Regions from separate parts of the Streptomyces sp. NPDC090127 genome, predicted to be linked through region 1. Evidence: riboswitches for the same ligand, from Rfam matches in the RefSeq annotation. Region 1 holds a riboswitch; each other region holds the start of a gene.

What was found. A riboswitch is a leader RNA that binds a small molecule or an ion and turns the genes downstream of it on or off. The one in region 1 is predicted to bind cyclic di-AMP.
Region 2: another riboswitch for cyclic di-AMP. It lies ahead of ACIPPS_RS12710 (transglycosylase SLT domain-containing protein); the one in region 1 lies ahead of ACIPPS_RS18955 (M23 family metallopeptidase).
Region 3: another riboswitch for cyclic di-AMP. It lies ahead of ACIPPS_RS09625 (peptidoglycan DD-metalloendopeptidase family protein); the one in region 1 lies ahead of ACIPPS_RS18955 (M23 family metallopeptidase).
Region 4: another riboswitch for cyclic di-AMP. It lies ahead of ACIPPS_RS29880 (transglycosylase family protein); the one in region 1 lies ahead of ACIPPS_RS18955 (M23 family metallopeptidase).

What each region holds. Positions count from the first base shown of each region.
Region 1 covers NZ_JBIVDE010000005.1:19,799-26,789, reverse strand. Annotated here, with positions in the region: gene ACIPPS_RS18975 (rhodanese-like domain-containing protein) at 1-17, shown strand, start outside; tRNA gene ACIPPS_RS18970 (tRNA-Met) at 89-162, shown strand; gene ACIPPS_RS18965 (MerR family transcriptional regulator) at 357-1,097, shown strand; gene ACIPPS_RS18960 (PP2C family protein-serine/threonine phosphatase) at 1,500-2,588, shown strand; cyclic di-AMP (ydaO/yuaA leader) riboswitch at 2,897-3,044, shown strand; gene ACIPPS_RS18955 (M23 family metallopeptidase) at 3,056-4,156, shown strand; gene ACIPPS_RS18950 (aldo/keto reductase) at 4,263-5,210, shown strand; gene ACIPPS_RS18945 (PrsW family intramembrane metalloprotease) at 5,364-6,680, opposite strand; gene trmB (tRNA (guanosine(46)-N7)-methyltransferase TrmB) at 6,736-6,991, opposite strand, start outside.
Region 2 covers NZ_JBIVDE010000003.1:350,903-357,893, reverse strand. Annotated here, with positions in the region: gene ACIPPS_RS12725 (AAA family ATPase) at 1-519, shown strand, start outside; gene ACIPPS_RS12720 (CapA family protein) at 705-1,817, shown strand; gene ACIPPS_RS12715 (phosphoribosyltransferase family protein) at 1,876-3,153, shown strand; gene ACIPPS_RS12710 (transglycosylase SLT domain-containing protein) at 3,183-4,055, opposite strand; cyclic di-AMP (ydaO/yuaA leader) riboswitch at 4,060-4,218, opposite strand; gene ACIPPS_RS12705 (phosphocholine-specific phospholipase C) at 4,528-6,558, opposite strand; gene ACIPPS_RS12700 (SpoIIE family protein phosphatase) at 6,745-6,991, opposite strand, start outside.
Region 3 covers NZ_JBIVDE010000002.1:911,578-918,568, forward strand. Annotated here, with positions in the region: gene ACIPPS_RS09620 (SGNH/GDSL hydrolase family protein) at 1-358, opposite strand, end outside; gene ACIPPS_RS09625 (peptidoglycan DD-metalloendopeptidase family protein) at 528-1,490, opposite strand; cyclic di-AMP (ydaO/yuaA leader) riboswitch at 1,495-1,660, opposite strand; gene ACIPPS_RS09630 (tyrosine-protein phosphatase) at 2,050-2,862, shown strand; gene ACIPPS_RS09635 (DUF6126 family protein) at 2,878-3,042, opposite strand; gene ACIPPS_RS09640 (helix-turn-helix domain-containing protein) at 3,063-3,749, opposite strand; gene ACIPPS_RS09645 (aspartate aminotransferase family protein) at 3,825-5,210, opposite strand; gene dxs (1-deoxy-D-xylulose-5-phosphate synthase) at 5,207-6,991, opposite strand, start outside.
Region 4 covers NZ_JBIVDE010000009.1:288,030-295,020, forward strand. Annotated here, with positions in the region: gene ACIPPS_RS29865 (globin domain-containing protein) at 1-574, opposite strand, end outside; gene ACIPPS_RS29870 (cytochrome P450) at 673-1,938, shown strand; gene ACIPPS_RS29875 (transglycosylase family protein) at 2,053-3,057, shown strand; cyclic di-AMP (ydaO/yuaA leader) riboswitch at 3,317-3,490, shown strand; gene ACIPPS_RS29880 (transglycosylase family protein) at 3,494-4,186, shown strand; gene eno (phosphopyruvate hydratase) at 4,521-5,813, shown strand; gene ACIPPS_RS29890 (septum formation initiator family protein) at 5,920-6,384, shown strand; gene ACIPPS_RS29895 (DUF501 domain-containing protein) at 6,534-6,991, shown strand, end outside.

The DNA of each region.
Region 1 (6,991 bases):
ACGACTGCGGCTGCTGAGAGCCGCCGGGCCCCTGCCGGGATACGGATTAGGGGATCCGCGCCCCATGCCGTAAGGTCATATTCACCGACGCGGGGTGGAGCAGCTCGGTAGCTCGCTGGGCTCATAACCCAGAGGTCGCAGGTTCAAATCCTGTCCCCGCTACTCAGTAGCAACGAAGGCCCGGATCCAGTCACTGGATTCGGGCCTTCGTCGTACGTCCCCCGCTCCGGCCGCCCGCCTCGCCGCCCTCGCCGCCCGCCTCGCCGCCCCCGCCGCCCGCCTCGCCGCCCCCGCCGCCCGCCTCGCCGGCTTGCGCGCTTGACCTTTACGCAACGTCAAGATCTAGCGTTCTCGGTATGGAGTGGTCGATCCAAGAGATCGCCAAGAAGGCGGGCACCACCAGCCGAACCCTCCGGTACTACGGAGAGCTCGGGCTGCTGGAACCCAGCCGGATCGGCGCCAACGGTTACCGGTACTACGACCAGGCGGCGCTCGTGCGGCTGCAGCGCATCCTGCTCCTGCGCGAGCTGGGGCTCTCACTGCCCGCCGTCGGCGAGGTCCTCGAAGGGCAGCGGGACACGTCCGCCGCGCTGCGCACGCATCTCCTTCTGCTCGAACAGGAGCGGGAGCGGATCGGGCGGCAGATCGCGGCGGTGAAGACCACGCTCCACAAGACAGAGAAAGGGGAAGCGCTCATGGCAGAGGAAGTTCTCGACGGCTTCGACCACACGCGGTACGAGGAGGAGGTCAGCCGGCGCTGGGGTCGCGACGCCTACGAGCAGGGCGACCGCTGGTGGCGCTCGCTCAGCGCCGAGGAGAAGCGGGACTTCATGGACCGGCAGGCCGCCATCGCCCGCGACTTCGGGCGGGCGGCGCACGACGGTCTCGCGGCCGACAGTGACGAGGTCCAGGAGATCGCCCGGCGCCACGTCGCGTGGCTGTCGATCACGACGGCGCCGTCGAAGGAGTACGTGACCGGGCTCGGCCAGATGTACGTCGACGACCCGCGCTTCACCGCCACCTACGACCAGCACGGCGAGGGCACCGCCGTACTCGTCCGGGACGCGATGAAGACCTACGCGGAGCGGAACCTGTAGCCGCGCGCCCGGTCCGCGTCCCCCACACGGCCGAGCGGGGGTCGCCGAGCGGCGCGGCTCCCGCCACCCTGGGGAGGGCGCGGTACCGTCCGTCGCCGTGCCGTGTACGGACCGGGCAGGAGAGCACAGGTGGGGCAGGGCCAGGGGCAGGGGCAGGAACAAGGGCCGGTCCAGGGCCGGGGAGGCGGACCCGTCGGCGGCGATTCCGCCGGCAAGGGTCGGGCCGGCAACGGTGGGGCCGGCAAGAGTCGGGCCCCCAAGGGTCGGGCCGCCGACGGTCGGGCCGGCAACGGCCGGGTCGGCCACGGTCGTGTCGCCGACGGTCAGGTCGGCAACGGTCAGGTCGTCGACGGGCTCTCGCCGCGGCCTCGGCGGGGGCGGGCCGAGCGGGCGCGGCGGTTCATCCGGGCCCTGCCGCCGCTGGTGATCCTCGGCGGTGTCGTCTTCGACCTGTCCACCCCCGCCTCGTACACCGCCTCCCCGATGTTCTCCGCCGCGCCGCTCATCGCCGCCCCGTTCTTCTCGATGCTGACGACGCTGCTCACCGGCATCGCCGCCGTCCTCGCCAGCATCGGGCTGCACCTCTACAACCAGACCGCCAACGACGTTCCCGCCCTCACCGAGACGTTCACCGTCGTCACCGTCTCCGTGCTCGCGCTGCTGATCAACCGGGTCGTGCGGCGCAGCGGTGAGCGGCTCGCGTCGGCGCGGGTCATCGCGGAGACCGCGCAGAAGGCCGTGCTGCCGACGCCCGCCGAGCGGATCGGCGGGCTCCATGTCGCGGCCCGGTACGAGGCCGCGCAGGCGGACGCGTTCATCGGGGGCGACCTCTTCGCCGTCCAGGACACGCCGTACGGGGTACGGCTCGTGGTGGGTGACGTCCGCGGCAAGGGGCTCGAAGCGGTGGAGGCGGTGGCCGTCGTGATCGGCGCCTTCCGGGAGGCGGCGGAGCAGGAGGCGACCCTCGAAGGCGTCGCGCAGCGACTGGAGCGCGCGCTGGCCCGCGAGGGCACCCGCCGGGACGGGCTGGACGCCTTCGAGGGGTTCACCACCGCCGTCCTGGCCGAGATCCCGCGTGGGGCCGGGCGGGTACGGGTCGTCAACCGGGGCCACCCCGAGCCGCTGCTGCTCCACGCGGACGGCGCCCTGTCGCATCTGGTGCCGACCGAGCCCGCGCTGCCGCTCGGCATGGGCGAGCTGGCCGCCTGGCCTGACCGGGCCGACGAGGCGCCGTACCCGCCGGGCGCCACGCTGCTCCTCTACACCGACGGGCTCTCCGAGGCGCGCGACTCCAGCGGGGCCTTCTACGAACCGGCCGAGCGACTGGCCGGGAGGATCTTCCCGGGGCCGGAGGAACTGCTCGACGCGCTCGTCGACGACGTCCGCCGGTACACGGGCGGGGGCTCCACCGATGACATGGCGCTGCTCGCCGTGAGCCGGCCGGGAGCGGGCCAGCCGGAGCGGCGCCGGACGATGCCCGTGGTGCGGTGACCGGCAGACCGGCAGACCGGCTGACCGGCTGACCGGCAGACCGGCTGACCGGCGCCGTGCGCGGTGCCGTACGCGGTGCCGTGCGCGGTGCCGTGACCATCCGTAGTGGAAGGGTTCCGCTCCGATAACAATTGACGAACAGTCAGTTCTCGACCTTTAGTAGAGGTCCGTACTGAAGCGGGATCAAATCGTCCTGTACCAGCTCAATCTTGTGAATGATCAACCGGAACGGCTTGGAATCCAGCCCTCGTGTCTATTAACGTTCGATAACGCAGCGCGGTCGTCCCAGCCGTCGTCCAAGACGGCACCGTGCGCACGCGCCGAATCCTGAAAGGGAACCGGGGAACCACTACTTGGGGTGAATCGGGCACCTTCGCACTCGTGCGAAAACGCCCGTAGGAGACCTTCCTGCTCCGAACCCGTCAGCTAACCCGGTAGGCGAGAAGGAAGGAAAGGAGCGCGCCTCCGTGGCGTCCAACAGCCCTGCCCCCGAGGGTCTTTCTGACGGTTTCAACGCGTTCGGCGCCCGTGGCGCCGCCGGGACGGACGACGAAGCGTCGACCTGGGGAGAGTGGAACCCCACCGAGGACTCCCTGCGCCAGCAGGCCCGTTCGGGTGGCCGCCACCGCGTCGTGAAGCAGCGCTCCGGCTTCGCCCGCTCCTCCACCGTCCTCGGCGTCGGTGTCATCGCGGCCGTCGGCGCCGGCGGCATGGCGACCGCCAAGGACAAGCCCCCGGTCTCGATATCGCTTCCCGACCTCAACCTGCCGGACGCCTCCGAACTGCCCGGCGTCGGCGCGCTCATCTCCGACACGGACGGCGCGGACGGTACGGACTCCGGGACGATCAACGCCCAGCCGCTCACGGCCACGCTCGCGCTGCCGGCCGACGAGGCCCAGCTGAACGCGGGCGCCGAGTCCGCCTCCGCGGCGACCGCGGACGCCGGCGAGGCGCTGCGCGCCCGCATCCTCCAGCAGGCCGAGCAGCAGCAAGCCTCCGCCGACGCCGCCGAGAAGGCCGTGGCGGAGAAGGCAGCCGCCGAGAAGGCCGCCGTCGAGGCCGCCGCCCAGGCGGACAAGGCCGAGAAGGAAGCGGCCGCGGCGAAGAAGAAGGCCGAGGAGGAGGCGGCGGCGAAGGCCGAGGCCGAGCGCCTGGCGAAGCTCGCCGCGAGCTACTCGCTGCCCACGTCCTCGTACACCCTCACCTCCACGTACGGCCAGTCCGGCTCCATGTGGTCCTCCGGCCAGCACACCGGCCTCGACTTCGCGGCGCCGACCGGCACACCGGTCAAGGCGGTGCACGGCGGCACGATCAAGTCGGCGGGCTGGTCCGGCTCGTACGGCTACCGGATCGTCCTGGAGCTGGAGGACGGTACGGAGGTCTGGTACTGCCACCTCTCCTCGATGACGGCCGGCGTTGGCCAGTCCGTGGGCACCGGCGACACGATCGGGCGCGTCGGCGCGACCGGCAACGTGACCGGCCCGCACCTGCACCTCGAGGTCCACACCCCGGGCGGCTCGGGCGTGGACCCGGCGGCCTGGCTGGGCAGCAAGGGCCTGTCGGTCTGACGAGACTCCGGCGGCCCTGGCGTCACCCCCCCACGCCAGGGCTGCCGGGACTCCCGGTTCACCGCTGTCGGAATAGCGCACTCCAGGGAGGTCGTTGAACCGTCCCATGACCTCTCTTCGCCCGCTGGGCCGTTCCGATCTCCTCGTCTTCCCGCTCGCGCTGGGCGGCAACGTCTTCGGCTGGTCCGCCGACCGGGACCAGTCCTTCGCCGTCCTCGACGCCTACACCGCCGCCGGCGGCAACGTCGTCGACACCGCCGACGCGTACTCCGCCTGGGTCGAGGGCAACCAGGGCGGCGAGTCCGAGACGCTCATCGGCGAGTGGCTGACCGCCCGGGGCAACCGCTCCGACGTCGTCATCGCCACCAAGGTCGGCGCCCACCCCCAGTACAAGGGCCTCTCCGCGACCACCATCAAGGCCGCCGCCGAGGAGTCGCTGCGCCGCCTCGGCACCGACTACATCGACCTCTACTACACGCATTTCGACGACCCGACCGTCCCGGTCGAGGAGATCGTCACCGCGCTCGACCAACTGGTGCGGGACGGCAAGGTGCGGGCCGTCGCGGCCTCCAACATCTCGTCCGAGCGGCTCCAGGCCTCCCTCGACTTCGCCGAGGCCGAGGGGCTCGCCCGCTACGTCGCCCTGCAGCCGCACTACAACCTGCTCTCGCGCGACACGTACGAGGGCGAACTCCTGGCCACCGCCGAGCGGGCCGGGCTCGCCTCCCTCCCGTACTACGCGCTCGCGTCCGGCTTCCTCACCGGCAAGTACCGCCCGGGCAGGACCGTGGACAGCGTCCGCGCGCACGGTGCGGCCGCGCACGCGGAGTCCGAGCGGGGCCGCCGGATCCTGGCCGCGCTCGACACCGTGGCCCAGGCGCACGAGGCCGAGGTGGCCACCGTCGCCCTGGCCTGGCTGGCCTCACGCCCGACCGTCGCCGCGCCGATCGCCTCGGCCCGTACGGTCGAACAGCTCCCGGCCCTGGTGGCCGTCGCGGACCTCCGACTGACCAGCGCCGAACTGACGCTCCTGACGGAAGCGTCCGCGTCCTAGGACCTCTCGTCCGGGTCAGGCCGGGTCAGGCCGGATCAGGTCGGCCTCGCAGGCCGGATGAGGCCGGGCTCGCAGGGGCCGGATCAGGCCGGGCTCGCGGGTCGGCCTCGCGGGGCCTGCGGGCCTCGCGGCGCCTGCCGGGCTCGCGGGGCCCTAGCTCCGGTACGGGTTGTAGCCGCTGTAGTCGAGGTACTGCGGGGGAGCCCACACCCGGCCCGTCGCGCGCGCCGCGTACGTGAGGGCGGGGGAGGCGACCGGCTTGCGCTGCCAGAGATGGTGGAGCAGCTCCTGCTCGCGGGCCGTGAAGTCCGCGTCCGGCGCCCCGCGCTCGGCGCGGTGCCGCAGGAAGGCGAGGGTCGTCGCGAACGCCTCGTACTCGCCGACGGCGGTGGCGGCCGGCGGGCCGTACGTCCGGCGGGCGAAGTCGCGGGCCACCGACCGGGCCCGCATCGAGGAGAGCGCGAGCGGCTCGGCGGGCGAGAGCCAGCCGGCCGCCGCGTACGCCGGGAGCTGGCCGGATATCGTGCGCAGCTCCCGCTGCCTGCTCCATATCGCGAGCCAGGTCAGCAGGCCGAAGGCGGGCACCATGAACATGCCGTAGACCAGGATGAAGCCCAGCGGCCCGAGGATCGTGGCGGAGCCGTTCCACAGGGCGTGCATGAACATGGCCAGGAGCAGCCCGGCGATCGGCAGCAGCGTCCGGCGCAGCCTCAGGAACTTCCGGCGGGAGGTGGCGAGGGCGGCGAAGGCGAAGCCGAGGCCGGTGAAGACCGTGAAGAGCGGATGCGCGAACGGCGACATCACGATCCGTACGAAGAAGGTGCCGGCGGTCATGGAGCCGAGGCCGCCGGAGCCGAGATCCTGGTCCTCGCCGAAGGCGTTGCCGAGGTAGAGGATGTTCTCCGTGAAGGCGAAGCCGGTGGCGGTGAAGCCGGCGACCACGACCCCGTCGACGAGGCCGGTGAAGTGCCGTCTGCGGAAGAGGAAGATCAGCAGGATCGCCGCGGCCTTGGCGCTCTCCTCGACGACCGGGGCGACGACCGTCGCACCGAGGGACTCGGCGGAGGCGGGGTCGGCGGTGGCGGTCGCTATCCAGCGGACCGCGAAGGAGTTGGCGAGGATCGCGACGAGCGTGGCGGCGCAGGCGCCCCACGCGAAGGCGAAGATCAGGTTCTTCCATGGGCCCGGCTCCACCCGGTCCAGCCAGCGGAAGGCGGCAAGCAGCAGCGGCACGGGCAGGACGGCCAGGCCGAGGCCGACGAGGAAGCCCTCGGTGCCGGTCTGCTCCCGAACGATCGCGAGGATCACCAGCGCGCAGAGCGCGAGCACGGTGATCACGGCGACGGCCCGGACCACCTTGCTGCGCCAGAAGGCGCGACGAGGCCTGTAGCGCCACTGGGCGCGGTCCGGAACGGCCGTGAAGGCCGGCTCCTCGGTGTCCCGGGTGGGGACGGGAACGTGATTCGACACGTGATCGACCCTAACGAGCAGGACTGACACCCGCGACGGGGTTCCCCTACTTCTGCTACTTCCTGTGGAAAAGCAGGTCGTGCACGACATGCCCCTTGTCCAGGCCCTGCCCCTCGAATCGGGTGAGGGGGCGGAAGTCCGGGCGGGGCGCGTAGCCGCCGTCGGGCACGGTGTTCTCGAAGTCGGGGTGGGCGGAGAGGACTTCGAGCATCTGCTCGGCGTACTCCTCCCAGTCCGTGGCGCAGTGCAGCACGGCGCCGGGCTTCATCCGGGTCGCGAGCAGCGTGAGGAACTCGGGCTGGATCAGGCGC
Region 2 (6,991 bases), on a different contig from region 1:
ATCCTGGCCGACAAGCACGCCAAGTCGATCCGCGGCGGCTGGCGGCTGACCGCCGAGTGGCTGGGCGCCCGACCCACCGCCATGCCGTACGTCCCCGACCACGCGCTCCCGTCGGCCGTCCTGTGCGACATCGACGGCACACTCGCGCTGCGCGGCGACCGGGGCCCGTACGACTTCACGCGCTGCGACCTCGACCTGCTGAACGTCTCGGTGGCCGGCGCGCTGCGCGCCTTCCGCACGGCCGACAACGACACGATCGTGCTGCTGTCCGGGCGCAGCGAGGACCACCGCGCGCTCACCGAGGCGTGGCTCGCCCGCCACGAAGTGCCGTACGACGAACTGTGGATGCGGGCCTCGGACGACGGCCGGAGCGACGACATCGTCAAGGCCGAACTCTTCGACGCCCACGTCCGCCACCGCTACGCCGTCCGGATGTCCCTGGACGACCGCGACCGCGTCGTCGCCCTCTGGCGCCACATGGGCCTGCCGACCTGGCAGGTCAACTACGGCAACTTCTGACCCGCCGCGCGGCTCGCGGCCTCGGAGCCCCGCCGAAGGGGCTTCGGGGCCGGGGCCCGCATCGCCGCGCGGCGGCCGCGAGGCGGCCCGGTCGGGGCGCGATCCCCGGCATCGTCTGCCCGGAGCACGTCCACGCCCTGCCCGGCACCCGGCCGTCGCCGTCGTCATGAGCCTACTCTGGGTCCATGGGCAGTGACCTGGTACGGCTCTTCCTCTGCGGCGACGTGATGCTCGGCCGCGGTGTCGACCAGATCCTCCCGCACCCGGGCGACCCGGCCCTGCGCGAGCGGTACGTGCATGACGCACGGGCGTACGTGGCGCTCGCCGAGGAGGCCAACGGCCCGATCCCGCACCGCGTGGATTTCGCCTACCCCTGGGGCGCCGCGCTCGACATCCTCGCCGACGCCGCGCCCGACGTCCGCGTTACCAATCTGGAGACCGCCGTCACCACGCGTGACGACTTCGCCCCCGGCAAGGCGGTCCACTACCGGATGCACCCGGACAACCTGCCGAGCCTGACCGCCGTCCGCCCCGACGTCTGCGTCCTGGCCAACAACCACGTCCTGGACCACGGCCGCGGAGGGCTCGCCGACACCCTCGACGCCCTGGCGAAGCACGGCGTGCGCACGGTCGGCGCGGGCGAGGACGGAGCGGCGGCGGCCCGGCCCGCCCTCGTCGACCTGCCCGGCGGCCGACGGCTCGTCGCGTACGCGCTGGGCATGGCCTCCAGCGGCATCCCGCGCGACTGGGCCGGCACCGCCCACCGGGGCGGGGTGCACTACGCCGCCGGGCCCACCGCCGCCACCGCCGCCCGCCTGCTCACCCGGATCCGGGACACCAAGCGCCCCGGGGACCTCGTTCTGGTCTCCCTGCACTGGGGATCGAACTGGGGGTACGCGCTCTCCCGCGCCGACGTCGACTACGCGCACGCGCTCATCGACGCCGGTGCCGACGTGGTGCACGGCCACTCCTCGCACCACCCCCGGCCGCTGGAGATCCACCGGGGCAAACTCGTCCTGCACGGCTGCGGCGACCTGATCAACGACTACGAGGGCATCACCGGCTACGAGCAGTACCGCGACGACCTGCGGCTGCTGCACCTCGTCTCGGTGCGGCCCGACGACGGCACCCTGGAGGAGGTACGCATCATTCCCCTGCGGGCCCGCCGCCTGCGGCTGGGCCACGCCCCCCGCCGCGACGCGCGCTGGCTCCGCGAGGTACTCGGCCGGACCAGCCGGCCCTACGGCGCGCGGGTCGACCTCGACGAGGACGGAACCCTCGTCGCACGCCCCGCCTGACCGGCGGCGGCACGCACCCACCCGCGCGCACGCCCAGGACCAGGGAGACGAGCGGGACATGTACTTCACCGATCGCACGGACGCCGGACGGCAACTCGCCGCACGACTGGAGCACCTCAAGGGCCGTGACGTCGCGGTCCTGGGCCTCCCACGGGGAGGGGTGCCCGTCGCCGAACAGGTCGCCGACGCGCTCGGGGCCTCCCTGGACGTCTGCCTCGTCCGCAAGCTCGGGGTGCCCTTCCAGCCGGAACTGGCGATGGGCGCCATCGGCGAGGGAGACGTACGGGTCCTCAACGACCGCGTCCTCGACGAGACGGGCGTCTCGGCCGGCGACCTCGCCACCGTGGAGGCGCGTGAACGGACCGTGCTCGGCCAGCGGGCCCGGCGCTACCGGGGCGCCCGGTCGGGGGCCCGGCTCGACGGCCGGACCGTCGTGGTCGTCGACGACGGGCTGGCGACCGGCGCCACGGCGGTCGCCGCCTGCCGGGTCGTGCGCGCCCAGGGGGCGGCACGGATCGTCCTCGCGGTGCCGGTCGCGCCGGCCGACTGGCGGGAGCGGATCGGCCGGGAGGCGGACGAGACCGTCAGCGTCCACGAACCGGAGCTCTTCTACGCGATCGGCCAGTTCTACGAGGACTTCTCCCAGATCCCGGACGAGGAGGTCGTCGCCTGCCTGGAGCGCCACCACGCCGGGCAGCTCCGGGGCGAGCAGGACCCCGAGGTGCGGATCCCGGTCGGGGAGGTGGAGGTCGAGGGCCGGCTGGTCGTGCCCGAGGGCGCACGGGGGATCGTGGTCTTCGCCCACGGGAGCGGCAGCAGCCGGCACAGCCCCCGCAACCGGGCCGTCGCCGAGAGCCTCGACCGGGCCGGGCTGGGCACCCTCCTGTTCGACCTGCTCACCGAGGAGGAGGCCGCCGACCGGAGCAACGTCTTCGACACCGAGCTCCTCGCCGGCCGGCTGACCCGGGCCACGCGCTGGCTGGCCGGACCCCCCGGCCTCGAAGGGCTGCCGACCGGCTGGTTCGGCGCGAGCACCGGCGCGGCGGCCGCCCTGTGGGCAGCCGCCGATCCGCTCTCCGAGGTGGCCGCCGTGGTCTCCCGCGGCGGCCGTCCGGACCTCGCGGGCCCGCGCCTCGCACAGGTGCGCGCCCCCACCCTGCTGATCGTGGGCGGCGAGGACCCGCTCGTACGGGACCTGAACGAGGACGCCCGCCGTCGGCTGCGGTGCGAGAACCGGCTCGTCGTCGTCCAGGGCGCCGGACACCTCTTCGAGGAGCCCGGCTCGCTGGAGCAGGTCGGTGAACTCGCCGCGAGCTGGTTCGCCGACCACTTCTAGCGGGGTGCCCCGGGGAGGGCGCCCAGCCGTCAGTACGCGCCGTTGACGTTGTCCATGGAGCCGTACCGGTCCGCCGCGTAGTTGCAGGCGGCGGTGATGTTGGCGACCGGGTCGAACGGGTCCATCGACGTACCGGGCACGTGGTAGGCGAGGAACGTCGGGTCGATCACCTGGAGCAAACCCTTGGACGGGGTGCCCTTGGCGGCGTTGGAGTCCCAGTTGTTGATGGCCTGCGGGTTGCCGGAGGACTCCCGCAGGATGTTGCGCTGGATGCCCTCGTACGAACCGGGGATGCCGTACTTCTGCATGATGTCCAGCGACTCGCGGATCCAGCCGTCGAGGTCGTCGGTGTAGCTCTTCGCGGCCACCGTGGTCGCCTGGGCGCCCTGCGCGGGGGCCTTGGCCTTAGACGGCGCCGCGGCGGGAGCCTTCGTCGGCGCGGCGGTCCGCTGCGAGCGGTCGGCGCGGTCCGCTGTCGTCGTACGGGCCTCGGACTTCTGCTTCGGAGCGGCGGCGGCCTTTCCACGAAGCGTCAGTTCCAGACCGGGGTGGATAAGTGACGGGTTGTCACCCACGGCCGCGCGATTCGCCTGGTACAGGGCCTTCCAGCCGCCCTGGACGCTCTGCTCCCGGGCGATCACCGAAAGGGAATCGCCCCGGGTGACGGTATACGTCGTGGCGGCGGAATTCGGTGCGGCCGGAACGGATTCCGCGATCTTCGCCGGGGCGCTGAGAACGGTCTTCTCGACGGTGGCGGTCGCGGGGGCCGTGGTGGGCGCGGCGTGTGCGGTGGCGGTGCCGACCAGGGGCAGCGCCAGGGCGGCGCCACCGGTGCTCGCGAGAGCGATTCCGCGGGTCAGGGGCCTTCTCTTGGGGCGCCGGTGCTTACCGTGTGCGGGCATGATGCAGTCCTCTCCGGCGCCTGCGGGGTGAGCTGTCGGGTTCGGGCTGGAGATGCCCGGTCACGCATGCGCGACTTCACCCCGAGCCGTGCCGTAAAAAACCGGACCGGCGAAATGGTGGGTCCCCCGCTCCTGCCTTCGGGTGAATGAGCGATGTGTTTTCGGACGGTGGCAGGATTCGGCGATCCGTCCGGGTCGAGGTGACCGTAGGCGAGAAATGTCGGCCGAAACAAGACGCCGAATGCACGGCCTGTTCGGCGGGGGATTCCCGAGCCGCGCCCGGCGCCCCGAACTTCCTTGGCGGGTAAGGGAACGGGGCCCGTGGGGAGATCGTTCGAGCCTCGGCGTGATTCGCCTCACCTGCCGTCTCATTCCGGACATGCGGGGAAAACCAGCCGAGTTGAGAAATGGGGCACAAGGGGGATTAAGCCCCTTGTGCCCCATTTTGGCCTGGGCTGCGGCTGTGCGGGCGTCAGCCGGTGACGCTCGGGGCGCCCGTCTCGATGTGGCCGGTGTAGCGGCGCGACCACGTGCCGTCGATGTCGGCCAGGATCGTGAAGTCGTACCAGCCGCCCTGGTACGCCACCGCGTTGAAGAAGTCCTCGCGCGAGGAGTTCGCCGCCACCGTGTACGTCCAGGGGCCGTCCGTGCGGTAGGCGTTCGAGCGGATGGTGAAGGTCACCGGTCCGGCCGAGGCGTTGGTGAGCTTGAAGAAGATCGCCGTCTTCCCGGTGCCCGCCTCGGTCGCGAACCGCGCCGCCACCTCGATCGCCTTGCCCGCCTTGGAGGCGTCGCCGATGAAGCGGCGCAGGAAGCGGTTGGGTCCCATCATCGAGATGTCGTATTTGCCCGCACCCGACCCGGTCCCGATGTTGAAGAAGTCCGTCGACGTGGCGCCCGGGTCGACCGTGTACTGCCAGGCCGCCGTGTCCCGGTGCTGGTGCGGGTGGATCGTGACGTGCGCCGGCCGCTTCGCCTGCGCGCCCCGGTTCGACATCGAGAACCAGGCGAGGATCTTGCCCGCCGCCCCGAACTCGAACCGGTCGAGGTTGCCGTTGACCTGGTACGGCAGCGCGCGCGCCGGGCGCGTCCCGGGTTCCTGCGCCGGCAGGGCGTTGTCCTGCGGCACCGGGTTGGGCAGCGGACCGCAGGTGTCCTGGCCGATGACCTTGGCCGTGGAGGGGAGACCCGAGGGGACGCCGTACACCGGGCGCGCGAAGTCGAAGACGCCCGTCAGGTCGCCGGTGACCTTCCGCCGCCAGGCGCTGATGTGGGGGCAGGTGGCGGGGGTGCCGAGGGCGGCCGTCCAGGTCTCCATGAAGCGCAGCACGGAGGTGTGGTCGAAGACCTCCGAGCTGACCCACCCGCCGCGCGTCCAGGGCGACATGACGAGCATCGGCACCCGGAAGCCCAGGCCGATCGGCACCCCGTCGATGTACTCGCCGGGGGTGCCGGGCGGGGCGACGGGCGGCGGCACGTGGTCGAAGAACCCGTCGTTCTCGTCGTAGTTGAGGAACAGCACGGTGGAGTCGAAGACCTCGGGGTCCGCGGCCAGCGCGCGGTAGACCAGGTCGACGAAGTGCGCGCCGTCGCCGGGCGGGGCGTAGGGGTGCTCGGAGAACGCCTCGCTCGCCACCACCCAGGAGACCTGCGGGAGCGTCCCGGCGACGACGTCGGCGCGGATCGCGGCGGCGATGTCGTCCGGCGTGGAACCGGTGACCTTCGGCACCGAGCCCATGCCGCGGTCGTACAGCGGGTCGCCCGGCCGGGCGTCGGTGAACTTCTTGAAGTACGCGAGGCCGTTGTCGCCGTAGTTGTCCTGGGCGTTCTGGTAGACCTTCCAGCTCACCCCGGCGCGCTGGAGCGCCTCGGCGTACGTCTCCCAGGTCAGCCCGGACTCCTCGCCGCCGTCCTTGCTGGAGGCGTCGATCTTCCCGCTCCACAGGAAGGTGCGGTTGGGGCCGGTGGCGCTGAGCGCCGAGCAGAAGTAGGCGTCGCAGACGGTGTAGTTGTCGGCGAGGGCGTAGTGGAACGGTATGTCGCCCCGGTCGAGATAGCCGAGGGTGCGGGTGTTGCCGACGCCCGTGACCCAGTTGTCCATCCGGCCCTTGTTCCACGCCGCGTGCTGCGAGGTCCAGCTGTGCGGCAGGTCGCCGTTGCACTGGGCGAGGGTCTCCCCGTCGACCCCGCCCGCCGGCGGGGTGGCGCTCAGCTTCCACGGGAACTGCCGGCCGCCCCAGTCGGGCTGCTGGAACATGCCCCAGCCGCCCGGGATGTTGCCCGCCGCCCGGTCGCCGAAGCCGCGTACGCCGCGCAGCCTGCCGAAGTAGTGGTCGAAGCTGCGGTTCTCCTGCATGAGGACCACGACGTGTCCGACGTCCTTGATGGTGCCGGTCGCGGCCGCGGCCGCGGCCGACGCCGTGCCGGACCCCGCGGGCAGTGCCGCGCCCGCCGCGATCCCTGCCCCGATCCCGACGAATCCCCTGCGGCTGATGGGAGTCAATGCCCCGCCTCTCGTGTCACCACGTGCCCCACTGGCACACGGTGGACAGGATGAGGGAGGGAGCCTTAAAGGTATACCTCCGTGCGGTAAGGCTTGGGTGAACATCCGAGGGGTGGCGCGTGGTGGGGCAGTGATTGGTTCGGGTGTGGACCAATGCGGCGGTGGGGGGAGTCCGATCCGTACGGCCTAGGGAGCCGCGCCCGTGCCGTCCCGGCGCACCATCAGCAGCGCCGCGTCGTCCTCCGCGTGCGGGCCGCCGGTGAGGGTGTCGAGGAGGTGGTCGGCGAGGTCCTCCAGATCGGGCGGCCCGGCCGAGAAGGCGGCCGCCAGCCGCGCGAGGCCGATGTCGAAGTCCTCGCCCGGCTTCTCCACGAGCCCGTCGGAGTAGAGCAGCAGCGTCCCGCCCGGCGCGAGCCACGCCGTCGTGTACGGA
Region 3 (6,991 bases), on a different contig from region 1:
AGGTGAGGTCGGCGACGGCGCGCTCGAAGCGCTCGGCGACGTCGTCGGGGTCGGTGCCGGGGCGAATGATGTCGTTGCCGCCCGCGCAGAAGGTCACCAGGTCGGGAGCGAGCTCCTTGGCCCTGGGGACCTGTTCCGCCACGATCTGGTCGAGGAGCCGGCCCCGGACGGCCAGGTTGGCGTAACGGAATACGTCGTGCTCCGGCAATTGGTCGGCGAGCAGGACCGCGAAACGGTCGGCCCAGCCGGCGAACGTCCCGTCGGGCCCGGGATCTCCCACACCCTCGGTGAAGCTGTCACCGATCGCCGCGTACGACCCGAATGCGCGTATGTCTCTTGATCTCGAATCGTCTGCCACGGGAGCTCATCTTTCCCTTATGCATGTGACCTACGCGACCGTAAGGAGGGGTTGACGCCGGGTGAGATACGCCACCGGTCAAGATTCCGCCAAGCCGGAATACGCCACAGGGGCCCGGCACTCGGAAGTGCCGGGCCCCTGTGGGGTGCTGCGGGTGAACGCGAAGGCGTCAGACGCCGACGCCGTGCTGGCGCAGGTAGGCCAGCGGGTCGATGTCCGAGCCGTAGCTCGGGCCGGTGCGGATCTCGAAGTGCAGGTGCGGACCGCTGGAGTTGCCGGTCGAGCCGGAGAGGCCGATCTGCTGACCGCCGGTCACGGTCTGGCCCGCCGAGACGGAGAGGGAGGAGAGGTGGGCGTACTGGGAGTACGTGCCGTCGGCGTGCTGGATGACGACCTCGTTGCCGTACGAACCGCTCCAGCCGGCCGAGTGGACGGTGCCCGCGCCGACGGCCTTGACCGAGGTGCCGGAGGCGGCGATGAAGTCCGCACCGGTGTGGTAGCCGGAGGACCACATCGAGCCGGAGGCCCGGTACGGGGTCGAGATGCCGCCGCTGACCGGGGCGACCCAGCCGGAGGAGGCCTTGGCCGGGGCGGACTGCGCCGAGCCGGAGTTCTCGGTGGGGGCCGTGGAGCGGTCCGAGGAGCGGGAGCTGCGCGTCTCGCTCGCGTCGGAGGAGGACTTCTCCGCCTTGGGCGCGGCCTTCGGGGTCTTCGGCGCGGCCTTGGGGGCCTCGGCCTTCGGGGCGGCCTTGGCCGTCGACTTGGCGCCGAGGGTGAGCTTCATGCCCGGCAGGATCAGCGACGGGTCCTCGCCGACGACCTGACGGTTGTCGGAGTAGAGCTTCTGCCAGCCGCCCGCGAGGTGGTGCTCGGCGGCGATCTTCGACAGGTAGTCGCCGGGGGCGACGGAGTACGTCTTCGGCTTCGCGGCGGCGGGGGCCTTCGCGGGAGTGGCGGCGACGGCGGCGACGGCCTTCTCGGACGTCACGGTCGGAGCGGCCTTCTCGGCGGCGTGGGCTCCGGTCGCGCCGAGCAGCGGCAGGGCGACGACGGCGCCGCCCGTGCCGGCGGCGACGAATCCACGCGTGATCGGGTTGACCTTGGGACGGCGGTGCTTACCCTTCGCGGGCATGGCGAATTCCTCTCCGTCGCCTACGAGGTGAGCTGTCGGGTTCGGACTGGAGATGTCCGGCCGCGTTCTCACGCGGCTTCACCCCGAGCCGTCCGGATCGACCGGTGCGGCGTACTTACCTGGGTCCCCCGCTCCTGCCGTACGTGGATGGGGATGGGTGCGGATTCCGGACGGTGGCAGGATTCGGCGGTCCGACCGGATTGACGGTGACGCTAGACGAGCAGGGTCGAGCCGAACAAGCCGCCGTTTTCCGTTCGCATTCCAGAGCGTGATATCCGCTCCGCATTCCGGTCACCCTCCGTGGATGACGGCGGATCGATTTCCTTTTCCGGCAGGGGAATTACGCCCGGCGATCAGGCACGGTCCGTCACTTCTATGACGCTGCTCACGCCGCGAAACCCATCTCCCCTGCAACCAGGGCGCGTTATATCGAAGGCCCTAATTCGGACAGAACGCCCATTCCCCTACCCAGAGGTGCGGAGGCCCCCCGGCACCCGGGATGATTGCGCCAGGAATCGATCAGGACCCGATCGCGATCCGCCAACCTTCAGGAGCACCCGTGACGCAGCAGCTGCCCCAGATCTCGCCGACCGAACCCGAGCTCACCGGGGTACGCAACTTCCGGGACGTGGGCGGACTGCCGACCGTGGACGGCGGGACGGTGCGCTTCGGCCGCCTCTTCCGCAGCGGCCACCTCGCGCACGCCACGGAGGACGACGCCGCGTTCCTCACCACCCTCGGGCTGCACACGATCTTCGACTTCCGCAATCAGGCCGACGTCAAGATCGAGGGCCCGGACGTCGAACTGCCCGGCGTACGGAACGTGAACATTCCGCTCAACGACCCGGCCGACGGCAAGGAGTTCTGGAAGCTCGTCAGCTCGGGCGAGCTGGAGCAGCTCCGCGCCATCCTCGGCGACGGCAAGGCCGCGACCCGAATGTCTGATTCGTACCGCAAGATGATCGTCGAGCGGACGGCGGAGCACAGCCGCATCCTCCACGCGCTCGCCGAGGACAGCGTCCCCGCCCTCATGCACTGCGCGGCCGGCAAGGACCGGGCCGGCCTCTCCATCGCCATCGCGCTGCTCGCGGTGGGCGTCGAGCGCGAGGCGATCGAGGCCGACTACGTGAAGTCGAACGACCCGCACCGCCGTTACAAGGTGCGCCGCAGCTCCACCTCCGCGGACGCGATGGCGCCCGAGGTGATGGAGCTGATCAGCCCGCTGTTCGACGCGCGTGTGGAGTATCTGCGGGCCGCGTTCGAGACGATGGAGCAGACCTGGGGGACGGCCGAGAACTACCTCACGGACGGTCTGAAGCTCAGCGCGGAGACCCGCGCGCGCCTGCGCGAGCGGCTCGTCAAGGACGCGTGACGGCGCCCCTCGCGGTCACTGGTTCTGCCCGCCGAGGGCGAACAGCAGATAGAGGAAGGCGGCGAAGAGGTGCCCCGCCACGAGGTACGCGAAGAGGCGGAGCACCAGCCCCTTGGGGAACTGGCCGGCCTCGCGCTCCTCGCCGGTGACGGGGGCGCGCTTTCCGGACTTCTCCGACATGACGGTCCTTTCCGAAGGGCTCAGCGCGGATGCGGAGCGGCGCCGTCGCCGAGACACAGCTCGGCGACGGGGCTCTGCATCAGCGTGTGGACGAAGAGCAGCTCGGCCCCGCCGCGACCGGCGGCGCCGATGCGGTGCGGGGTGAGCGAGTCGAAGTGCGCGCTGTCCCCGGGATCCAGGACGTGGACGGCGTCGCCGAGGGCGAGACGCACCTGCCCGTCGAGGACGTGCAGCCACTCCTCGCCGGGATGGACGCGCACGATGTCGGCGCGGGTGGCGTACGGAACGTGCACACGGAGCGCCTGCAGGGCCCGGCCGGGCCCCCCTGCCTGGCGGTAGGTCCAGCCGTCGGCCTCGACGGGCTCGGACCGGCCGGCCCGGACGATCGGATCACGCTCGGCCGGAACCTCGCCCAGGAGCGCGGAGACCGTCGTACCGTAGATGCGGGCCAGGGCGAGCAGCATCGGCAGCGAGGGCTGCCGATGGCCCGTCTCGAGCCGGGAGAGATGGGCCGGTGAGAGCCCGGCCCGCTGCGCGGCGACCTCCAGGGTCAGCCCGCGCCGTCGGCGCAGCCCACGCAGCTGCGGGGCGACGTCCGGCAGGACGGCGGCCGGGTCAGGTCCGGCGGGATCCGGTGCGACGGGACCCGGTACGGCAGGATCCTGTGCGGCAGGGTCCGGGGAAGGTTCCCCGGGGAGGTGCTCCATGGCTCCATTCCGCCAGGAACTTTCCTCTCAGGCAAATTTCTTGCCCCAGAGGCAAGTCACGCTCGGGCCACCCTGTCAGCGCTGGGCGACCGCCTGCTTGACCAGCGTCTTCCCGAAGTCCCACATCAGCCCGCCACCGCCGTGGGCGTCGTCCATCACCGCCGTGAACGCGGTCACGAAGCGGTCCACGTCGGCCTCGTCGATGATCAGCGGCGGAATCAGCTTGATCACCTCCAGATGGTCGCCCGACACCTGGGTCAGGATCCGGTGCCGTTGGAGCAGCGGCACGACGACCATCTGCGCGAAGAGCCCCTTCCGGGCCGCCTGGAGCATCGTCCACCGGCTGCGCAGCCCCAGCGACGAGGGGCGGCCGAACTCGATCCCGATCATCAGCCCGCGGCCGCGGACCTCGTGCAGCAGCTCGTACCGCGGTACGAGTTCCTTCAGGCGCGAGGAGAGCAGCTCGCCGATCCGGCGCGCGTGCGCCACCGTCCCCTCGTTCTCCATCACCGAGAGCACGGCGAGTCCCGCCGCCATGGCCTGCGCGTTCGAACCGAAGCTGGCGGAGTGGACGAGGACGCGGTCCATGGACGAGTAGACCTTCTTGAAGATCCAGTCCTTGCCGAGCGTCGCGCCGACCGGGACGTATCCGCCGGAGAGCGCCTTGGCGACACAGAGCAGGTCCGGTTCGACGCCCTCCTCGTGTTGGTACGCGTAGAAGTCACCGGTCCTGCCGAGCCCGGTCTGCACCTCGTCGGCGATCAGCAGGGCGCCGTGCCGGTGCAGCAGCTCCTGGGCGGCGCGCAGGAAGCCCGGCGGGGCCTCGTGCACCCCCTTGCCCTGGATCGGCTCCACGACGAACGCGGCCACATCGCCCTTCCCCAGCTCCCGCTCCAGGGCGTCGAGGTCGCCCAGCGCGATCGCCGTGTCGGGCAGCAGCGGGGCGAAGCCGTCCCGGAAGCCCTTCTCGCCGTTGACCGACAGGGAGCCGGTGGTCAGGCCGTGGAAGGCGTGGGAGCAGTAGAGGATCCTGGGGCTCCCGGTGGCGTACCGGGCGAACTTCAGGGCGGTCTCCACCGCTTCCGTACCGCTGTTGCCGAAGAAGACCCGGTCGAGGTGGGGGCTGTGGGAGAGCAGCCGCTCGGCGAGCAGGCCCGGCAGCGGCTGGCAGTCGAAGCGGGTGAGGTCGGCGAGCTGGGCGTCGAGCACGTCGTGGAGCGCCTTGCGGACGACGGGGTGGTGCCGGCCGAGGCCCATGACGCCGAAGCCGGCCAGCATGTCGAGGTGGTCGACTCCGTCGGCGTCCCAGAAGTGGGCTCCCTCGGCCCGCTCGTAGACCCGGTCGAAGCCGATCGTGTGCAGCATGCGCGGGAGCTGGTGGTTGAGGTAGCGGCTGTGCAGCTCGTAGCGCTCCGCCCCGCGCTCGGCGAGCAGTGCCGAGAGGTCGAACTCCTTGCTCATCGCCCCTTCTTCCGGGTCAGTGCGGCGCTGATGTTCCCGGCGATCTCCACCGGGGTGAGGCCGAGGTCGGCGAGCACCTCGCCGCGCTTGGCGTGGGCCAGGAACTGTTCGGGGATGCCGAAGGTCCTCAGCGGGACGTCGACCCCCGCGTCGCGCAGGGCCTGACCCACCGCCGCGCCGACACCGCCGGTACGGACGCCGTCCTCGACGACGGCGACCAGACGATGCCGCTCGGCGAGCGGGGCGAGGGCCTCGTCGACGGGCTTGACCCAGCGGGGGTCGACGACGGTGCAGCGGACGCCGCGTCCGGCGAGCAGGTCGGCGGCCTGGAGGCAGACCTCGGCCATGACCCCGACGGCGACGAGGAGCACGTCCGCGTCCTGCCCCGCGGGCTCCAGCAGGACGTCCATGGAGCCGATCCGCCCGACGGCCGCGACCGCCGGGCCCACCGTCTCCTTGGGGAAGCGCAGCACGGTCGGGGCGTCGTCGACGGCGACGGCCTCGCGCAGCTGGGCGCGCAGCTGGTCGGCGTCGCGGGGCGCGGCGAGCCGCAGCCCGGGCACGACCTGGAGGATCGACATGTCCCACATGCCGTTGTGGGAGGGCCCGTCGGTGCCGGTGACCCCGGCCCGGTCAAGGACGAAGGTGACGCCGCACCGGTGCAGGGCGACGTCCATCAGCAGCTGGTCGAAGGCGCGGTTGAGGAAGGTCGCGTAGACCGCGACGACCGGGTGGAGCCCGCCGGCGGCGAGGCCCGCGGCCGAGACCACGGCGTGCTGCTCGGCGATGCCGACGTCCCAGACCCGGTCGGGGAAGCGCTCGGCGAACGTCGTCAGGCCGACCGGGTGGAGCATCGCGGCGGTGATCGCGACGACGTCCGGCCGCTCGGCCCCGATCTCGGCGATGGCGTCCCCGAAGACGGAGGTCCAGGAGGGGCCGGTCGAGGGGGCGAGGGGTTCGCAGGTGACCGGGTCCATGGCGCCGACGGCGTGGAAGCGGTCCGCCTCGTCCTCCAGGGCGGGGCGGTAGCCGCGGCCCTTCTCGGTGAGGCAGTGGACCAGGACCGGCCCGGGGAAGCGCTGGGCGTGGCGCAGGGCGGACTCGACGGCCGCGAGGTCGTGGCCGTCGACGGGACCGATGTACTTCAGCCCCAGATCCTCGAAGAGCCCTTGCGGGGCGAACGTCTCCTTGAACCCCTTCTTCGCGCCGTGCAGCGATCCGTAGAGCGGCGGTCCGATCACGGGCGTGTGCTGGAGGACGTCCTTGCCCCAGGCGAGGACCCGCTCGTATCCCTCGCTGGTGCGCAGGGCGGCCAGGTGGTCGGCGAGGCCCCCGATCGTCGGGGCGTAGGAACGCTCGTTGTCGTTGACGACGACGATCAGGGGCCGGTCCCGGGCGGCGGCGATGTTGTTCAGCGCCTCCCAGGCCATGCCCCCGGTCAGGGCTCCGTCGCCGATGACGGCGACCACGTGGTCGGGCCGCCCGGCGGCCTCGTTGGCCTTGGCGAGGCCGTCGGCCCAGCCGAGGACGGTCGAGGCGTGCGAGTTCTCGATGACGTCGTGCTCCGACTCCTCGCGGGAGGGGTAGCCGGAGAGCCCGCCCTTGCAGCGCAGCTTGGAGAAGTCCTGCCGCCCGGTGAGGAGTTTGTGGACGTAGCTCTGGTGTCCGGTGTCCCACAGGATGCGGTCGTCGGGCGAGTGGAAGACCCGGTGCAGCGCGAGGGTCAGCTCCACCACGCCGAGGTTGGGTCCCAGATGGCCGCCCGTCCTGGCGACCGCCTG
Region 4 (6,991 bases), on a different contig from region 1:
TCGCCAGGGAGTACGTCCGCCACACCCGGGGGACCCGGAGCGAGCTGACGCCGGCGTACTGCCCCGGCCGGTACGCGAAGGGCCGGCGCGGCTTCAGGGTGAGCACCGCCAGGTCCTCGTCGAGCCGTTCGTGCCGTACGACGACGGCGTCCCACCAGGGCGGCTCGCCCTCCGCCTCGGCCTGCTCGGCGCCCCGCAGCATGAGCTCGGCGACGTGCCCGTACGCCTCGGTCCACGCCTTCTCGGCCTCGACGCTCCAGGCGGCCCCGGCGGCGTGCGCGAAGGCGGCGGTCAGGCTGGTGCCGACGGCCGCGTAGAGCGCGGGGGTGGCCAGGAACTTACGGTGGTCGCGGCCCAGATGGGCGAGGTACTCCGCGAGCCCGGGGTCCTCCAGGCGGGTCACGACGTGGGTGAGCGCGGCGAAGAGCCGGTCGCGCTGGGCCCGCAGGTCCTCGGGGAAGAGCTCGCGGACGCCCGGGTGGTGCCAGAACAGATGGGAGTAGAAGAAGGCGACGGCATGTTCGGCCCGTCTCTCGACGACGGCGAACGTGCTTCTGAGCAACTGGGCATCCACGCGGGAGAATCTAGGCCACGCCTCTTCACAGGACGATCACATCCGGGGTGGCAGGTGGCCCGCGGGCCGGTGCGACCGCGACCTTGTACCGTCTCAGGGTGAGCACCACCCCCGCCGAGCCCCCCGCCCCCGAGCTCTTCACCTGGGAGTTCGCGACCGACCCGTACCCCGCCTACGCCTGGCTGCGCGAGCACGCCCCCGTGCACCGGGCCACGCTGCCGAGCGGGGTCGAGGCCTGGCTGGTGACGCGGTACGCGGACGCCCGGCAGGCCCTCGCCGACCAGCGGCTGTCGAAGAACCCGGAGCACCACGCCGAGTCCGCGCACGCCAAGGGCAGGACGGGGATCCCGGGCGAGCGCAAGGCCGAGCTGATGACCCATCTGCTCAATATCGACCCACCCGACCACACCCGGCTGCGCCGGCTCGTCTCCAAGGCGTTCACCCCGCGCCGGGTCGCCGAGTTCGCGCCCCGGGTGCAGGAGCTGACCGACCGGCTCATCGACTCCTTCGCGGCGAAGGGGGAGGCCGACCTCATCCACGAGTTCGCCTTCCCGCTGCCCATCTACGCGATCTGCGACCTCCTCGGGGTGCCGGAGGAGGACCAGGACGACTTCCGGGACTGGGCCGGGATGATGATCCGGCACGGCGGGGGGCCGCGTGGCGGGGTGGCGCGGTCGGTCAAGAAGATGCGCGGCTATCTCGCGGAGCTGATCCACCGCAAGCGGCTCGACCCCGGCGACGACCTGATCTCGGGGCTCATCAAGGCCTCCGACCACGGCGAGCACCTCACCGAGAACGAAGCCGCCGCGATGGCCTTCATCCTTCTCTTCGCCGGCTTCGAGACCACCGTCAACCTGGTCGGCAACGGGCTGTACGCCCTGCTGCGTCACCCCGAGGAGCGGGCCCGGCTCCAGGCCTCGATCGCCGCCGGGGAACGGGACCTGCTGGAGACCGGTGTCGAGGAGCTGCTGCGCTACGACGGGCCGGTGGAGCTGGCGACCTGGCGGTACGCCATGGAGCCGCTGACGATCGGCGGCCAGGAGATCCCGGCGGGCGACCCGGTCCTCGTCGTGCTCGCCGCCGCCGACCGCGACCCGGCGCGCTTTCACGAGCCCGACACGCTCGACCTGTCCCGCCGCGACAACCAGCACCTCGGCTACGGGCACGGCATCCACTACTGCATCGGCGCGCCGCTCGCCCGGCTCGAAGGGCAGATCGCGCTGGCGACGCTGCTGACTCGCCTGCCGGACCTGCGACTTGGCGCCGATCCTGCCGAGCTGCGCTGGCGCGGCGGGCTCATCATGAGGGGATTGCGCACGCTTCCGGTGGAGTTCTCCCCCCTTTCCCACCCCCACGCGAACTGACGAGCCGTCAAGACTGTGACTTTTACGTGATCTCCGCTGCATCGACTTGTGACTGACGTTCGAATGCCGCTACGTTCACCGTCACCTCAGCAGTCACGCGAAAGGCAGCTCCGCATGCGCTCCGGGAACGGACGACACCGCAGACCCCGCCAGGCCCCCGCCATCGTCGTCGCCGCAGGCGTGACGGGATCGGCCCTCGCGCTGCCCCTCCTCGGAGCGGGCTCCGCCTCCGCCGCCGACGCGGCGACCTGGGACCGGGTCGCCGAGTGCGAGTCGGGCGGCCAGTGGAGCGCCCACTTCGGGAACGGGCTCTACGGCGGACTCCAGTTCAGCCAGGAGAGCTGGGAGCGGCACGGCGGTCTCGCCTACGCACCGAGCGCGGACCTCGCCAGCCGTGGGCAGCAGATCGTCGTGGCCGAAAGGGCCCTTGCCGCCGGCGACACGCAGTGGGCGACCTGTGCCCCGATCGCCGGTCTGACCAACGACGGCACCAAGCCCGACATCGATCCCGGCCCGGCCTTCCGGCCGAGCGAGCCGATCGGCCCGAGCCCGGAGTCCAGCCGGACCGTCGGGCTGCCGACCGTCGACACCCCGCCCGAGGCCCTCGCGCCGTCCGAGACCTCGTCCGCGCCCTCCGCCCCCTCGGCGCCGTCCACGACCGCCTCCGAGGCGCCCGCCCCCGGGGCATCCGGCCCCGAGTCCTCCGCTCCCGACGCGTCCACCACGCCGCCGGCGCCGACCACCTCCGGCACCGGCAAGCACCGGGGCGGAGCAGCCCCGGAAGAGACGGGCAATACGGACAAGGCCCCTGAAGCGGGCCGCCATGCCTCGCCGTCCGACGCGCCGACACCGGGTGCCGACGCCGACAAGCAGCCCACCGGGGACACTTCGGACAACCCGCCCGCAAAGGGCATCGCTGACACTATCGGCGAATACACCGTCAAGCCCGGCGACAACCTCACCGCCATCGCTCGGGAGAACGCGCTGCCGGGCGGCTGGGGCGCCCTCTATGACGCCAACCGCACGACGGTGGGTGTCGACCCGGACCTCATCCTCCCTGGCCAGAGCCTGGATCTCACGGTCGGTCAGCCCGACGGGGCGGCGGCGGGGCGCGGGTAGTTCGGGGCTGAATGTCCGGTTCTGCGCAAGTGAGACAAGGGTCTCTTCGCCTCAACTGGCGTGTCTCGTCCGCAAACTCTGCTTCCGTCACCTCTCACCTGCGTAAATACCCTTCGTCCCGAGGCAAGTAGGGGCGTTTTGTCCCGCATGGACGTCTTTGAACTTCCCCCGGGTCTGTGTCTACGGTCGTCACCGCTCGCCACCGCGGGCCCCGTCGACCGAAACGCCGAATCCTGCCGTCGGCCGATGGGAACAGTCGTCGCGTCATGCGCCGAAGGCAGGAGCGGGGGACCCAAGGTAAGCGCCGCCCCCGGCCGTTGAGACAGACGGCCGAGAGCGGCTTGGGGTGAAGCCGCGCGCAAGGTCGCGCGGCCGGGCAACTCACAGGGCCCGAACCCGACAGCTCACCTCGTAGGCGTCGGTGAGGAGAAGTCCCATGCTGTTTTCCGCCAAGGGCAAACACCGTCGTCCCTCCAAGGCCACCCGCGCCGTCGCCCTCGCCGGTGTCGCCGGTGTCGCCGTCGCCGCCCCGCTGATGGGCGCCGGCACCGCCTCGGCCGCCACCGTCTCCGAGTGGGACAAGGTCGCCCAGTGCGAGTCCGGCGGCGACTGGTCCATCAACACCGGCAACGGCTACTACGGCGGCCTGCAGTTCTCGAACTCCACCTGGGCCGCCTTCGGTGGCACCGCCTACGCGGCCAGCGCCGACCAGGCCTCCAAGTCGCAGCAGATCGCGGTCGCCGAGAAGGTCCTCGCCGGCCAGGGCAAGGGTGCCTGGCCGAGCTGCGGCGTCGGCCTCTCCTCCGCCTCGCCGAACACCGGTGCCGTCGAGGAGGCGCCCGCCCCGCAGGCCGCCCCGAAGCAGGAGCGTCAGGCCGAGCAGCCGACGACCCGCAGCGAGCAGCGGACCGCCCCCAAGACCGAGTCGAAGAAGACCGTCACCACCCCGACCGGCAAGAAGGTCAAGAAGGGCGACGGCGAGTACAAGGTCGTCGGCGGCGACACCCTGAGCAAGATCGCGGCCGCGCAGGACGTCAAGGGCGGCTGGGCGAAGCTCTTCGAGCTCAACAAGGACGTCGTCGAGGACGCCGACCTGATCTACCCGGGCCAGCAGCTTCACCTGAAGTGAGCCCGGCGGCTCGCGTGAGTCCGGCGGCTCGCGCGAGTCCCACGACCCTCCCGCGGTGACCACCCCGGTCCGGAGCGCCCTTCCCCCGTGCGCTCCGGACCGGGGTTCCGCGCGTCCGGGGCCCCCGCCGCGGGCCGCCCCGGGGCCCGGACCCTGGTTACCGTCGAGTAGATCTGAGGGCCTTTGGGCCTGAATGCGTGCCCTCGGGTCCTTTTTCGTCCCAGGGGGCGGGCGCCCGGCGGGCTGGAGCCCCGGAGCCGGTTAGGCTCTTGTCGCAAGGCCGAAGCGACCCTGCACCGCAAGCGTCACATCTAGCGTCACATCCCAGAAGGAGATGCTCGTGCCGTCCATCGACGTCGTCGTAGCCCGGGAAATCCTGGACTCCCGAGGCAACCCCACGGTCGAGGTCGAGGTCGGCCTCGACGACGGCAGCACCGGCCGTGCTGCTGTTCCGTCCGGTGCCTCCACCGGTGCGTTCGAGGCCATTGAGCTCCGTGACGGAGACAAGAACCGCTACCTGGGCAAGGGCGTCGAGAAGGCCGTCCTCGCCGTGATCGAGCAGATCGGCCCGGAGCTCGTCGGCTACGACGCCACCGAGCAGCGCCTCATCGACCAGGCCATGTTCGACCTGGACGCCACGGACAACAAGGCCTCCCTCGGCGCCAACGCCATCCTCGGCGTCTCCCTCGCCGTCGCGCACGCCGCGTCCGAGGCCTCCGACCTCCCGCTCTTCCGCTACCTCGGCGGTCCGAACGCGCACCTGCTGCCCGTTCCGATGATGAACATCCTGAACGGCGGGTCGCACGCCGACTCCAACGTGGACATCCAGGAGTTCATGATCGCCCCGATCGGCGCGGAGTCCTTCTCCGAGGCCCTGCGCTGGGGCACCGAGGTCTACCACACCCTCAAGTCCGTCCTGAAGACCAAGGGCCTGTCCACCGGCCTCGGCGACGAGGGCGGCTTCGCCCCGAACCTGGACTCCAACCGTGAGGCGCTCGACCTCATCCTGGAGGCCATCAAGCAGGCCGGCTACGTCCCGGGCAAGGACATCGCGCTGGCGCTCGACGTCGCCGCGTCCGAGTTCTACAAGGACGGCTCGTACGCGTTCGAGGGCAAGTCCCGCTCGGCCGCCGAGATGACCGAGTACTACGAGGAGCTCGTCGCCGCGTACCCGCTGGTCTCCATCGAGGACCCGCTGTTCGAGGACGACTGGGACGGCTGGAAGGTCCTCACCGACAAGCTGGGCGCCAAGGTCCAGATCGTCGGCGACGACCTGTTCGTCACCAACCCGGAGCGCCTGGCCCGCGGCATCGAGGACGGCGCCGCCAACGCCCTGCTGGTCAAGGTCAACCAGATCGGTTCGCTGACCGAGACCCTGGACGCCGTCGAGCTGGCCCAGCGCAACGGCTTCAAGTGCATGATGTCCCACCGCTCCGGCGAGACCGAGGACGTCACCATCGCCGACCTCGCCGTCGCCACCAACTGCGGCCAGATCAAGACCGGCGCCCCGGCCCGCTCCGAGCGCGTCGCCAAGTACAACCAGCTCCTGCGCATCGAGGAGATCCTCGACGACGCGGCCGTCTACGCCGGTCGCAGCGCCTTCCCGCGGTTCCGCACCGCGAACTGATCGACACGCCAAGGGCTGACCCCGCGTCACCCTCGGTTACGGACGTCCCCGCACCCGGTCCCGTACCGTGTGCGGGGACGTCCGTACGTAAAGGGGAGGCGCGCACATGGCCCGGGACCGGTTCTCGACCGCGACCAGGATCAAGTTGCTCGGCGAGCAGACCGCCGCACGCGTGTACCGCTCCCAGACCCGTCGCCAGGCCCGGCGCTCCCGGCTCACCGGCCGCGCGGCCTTCCTCGCCCTGGTCGTCTGTTCGCTGGTCGTCGCCCTCGCGTACCCCATGCGTCAGTACGTCTCCCAGCGCGGCGAGATCGCCGAGCAGGAGCGCCAGGCCGCCGAGGCCGCGGAGCGCGTGGAGGAGCTGCGGGACGAGAAGGCCCGGCTCCAGGACCCCGCGTACGTCCGCCGGCTCGCCCGCGAGCACCTGCACTACCTGATGCCCGGCGAGACCGGCTTCACCGTGAACGACCCCGAGGCCGAGCGCGCCCGCCGCACCGAGCAGGGCGAGGCCGAACGCCCCTGGTACTCCGACCTCTGGGACGGCGTCGACCGCGCCGACACCGGCCGCTGACGCGGCGCCACGAGATGATGGGCCCAGGCCCAATGAGCTCCGGGCCCACCGGGCCGCGGGACCACAGGACCCCAGGCCCACCGGGGCCGTCGGCCCCACCGATCCACCATCCGAAGCAGACCGCTCCCGACGAGAAGACAGACGCAGGCATGGAAACGCCCCCTCCGCAGACCGCCCGCACCGAGCCGACCGAGGCGGACGTCGCCGCGTTCGAGGCACAGCTCGGCCGCCCGCCCCGGGGACTGCGCGCCATCGCGCACCGCTGCCCGTGCGGCAACCCGGACGTCGTCGAGACCGCGCCGCGGCTCCCGGACGGCACCCCGTTCCCCACCACGTACTACCTGACGTGCCCCCGCGCGGCCTCCGCGATCGGCACCCTGGAGGCCAACGGGGTCATGAAGGAGATGCAGGCCAGGCTCGCCACCGACCCGGAGCTGGCCGCCGCCTACCGGGCCGCGCACGAGGACTACCTCGCCCGCCGCGACGCCATCGAGGTCCTGGAGGGCTTCCCGAGCGCCGGTGGCATGCCGGACCGGGTCAAGTGCCTGCACGTCCTCGTCGGCCACTCGCTGGTGGCCGGACCGGGCGTGAACCCGTTCGGCGACGA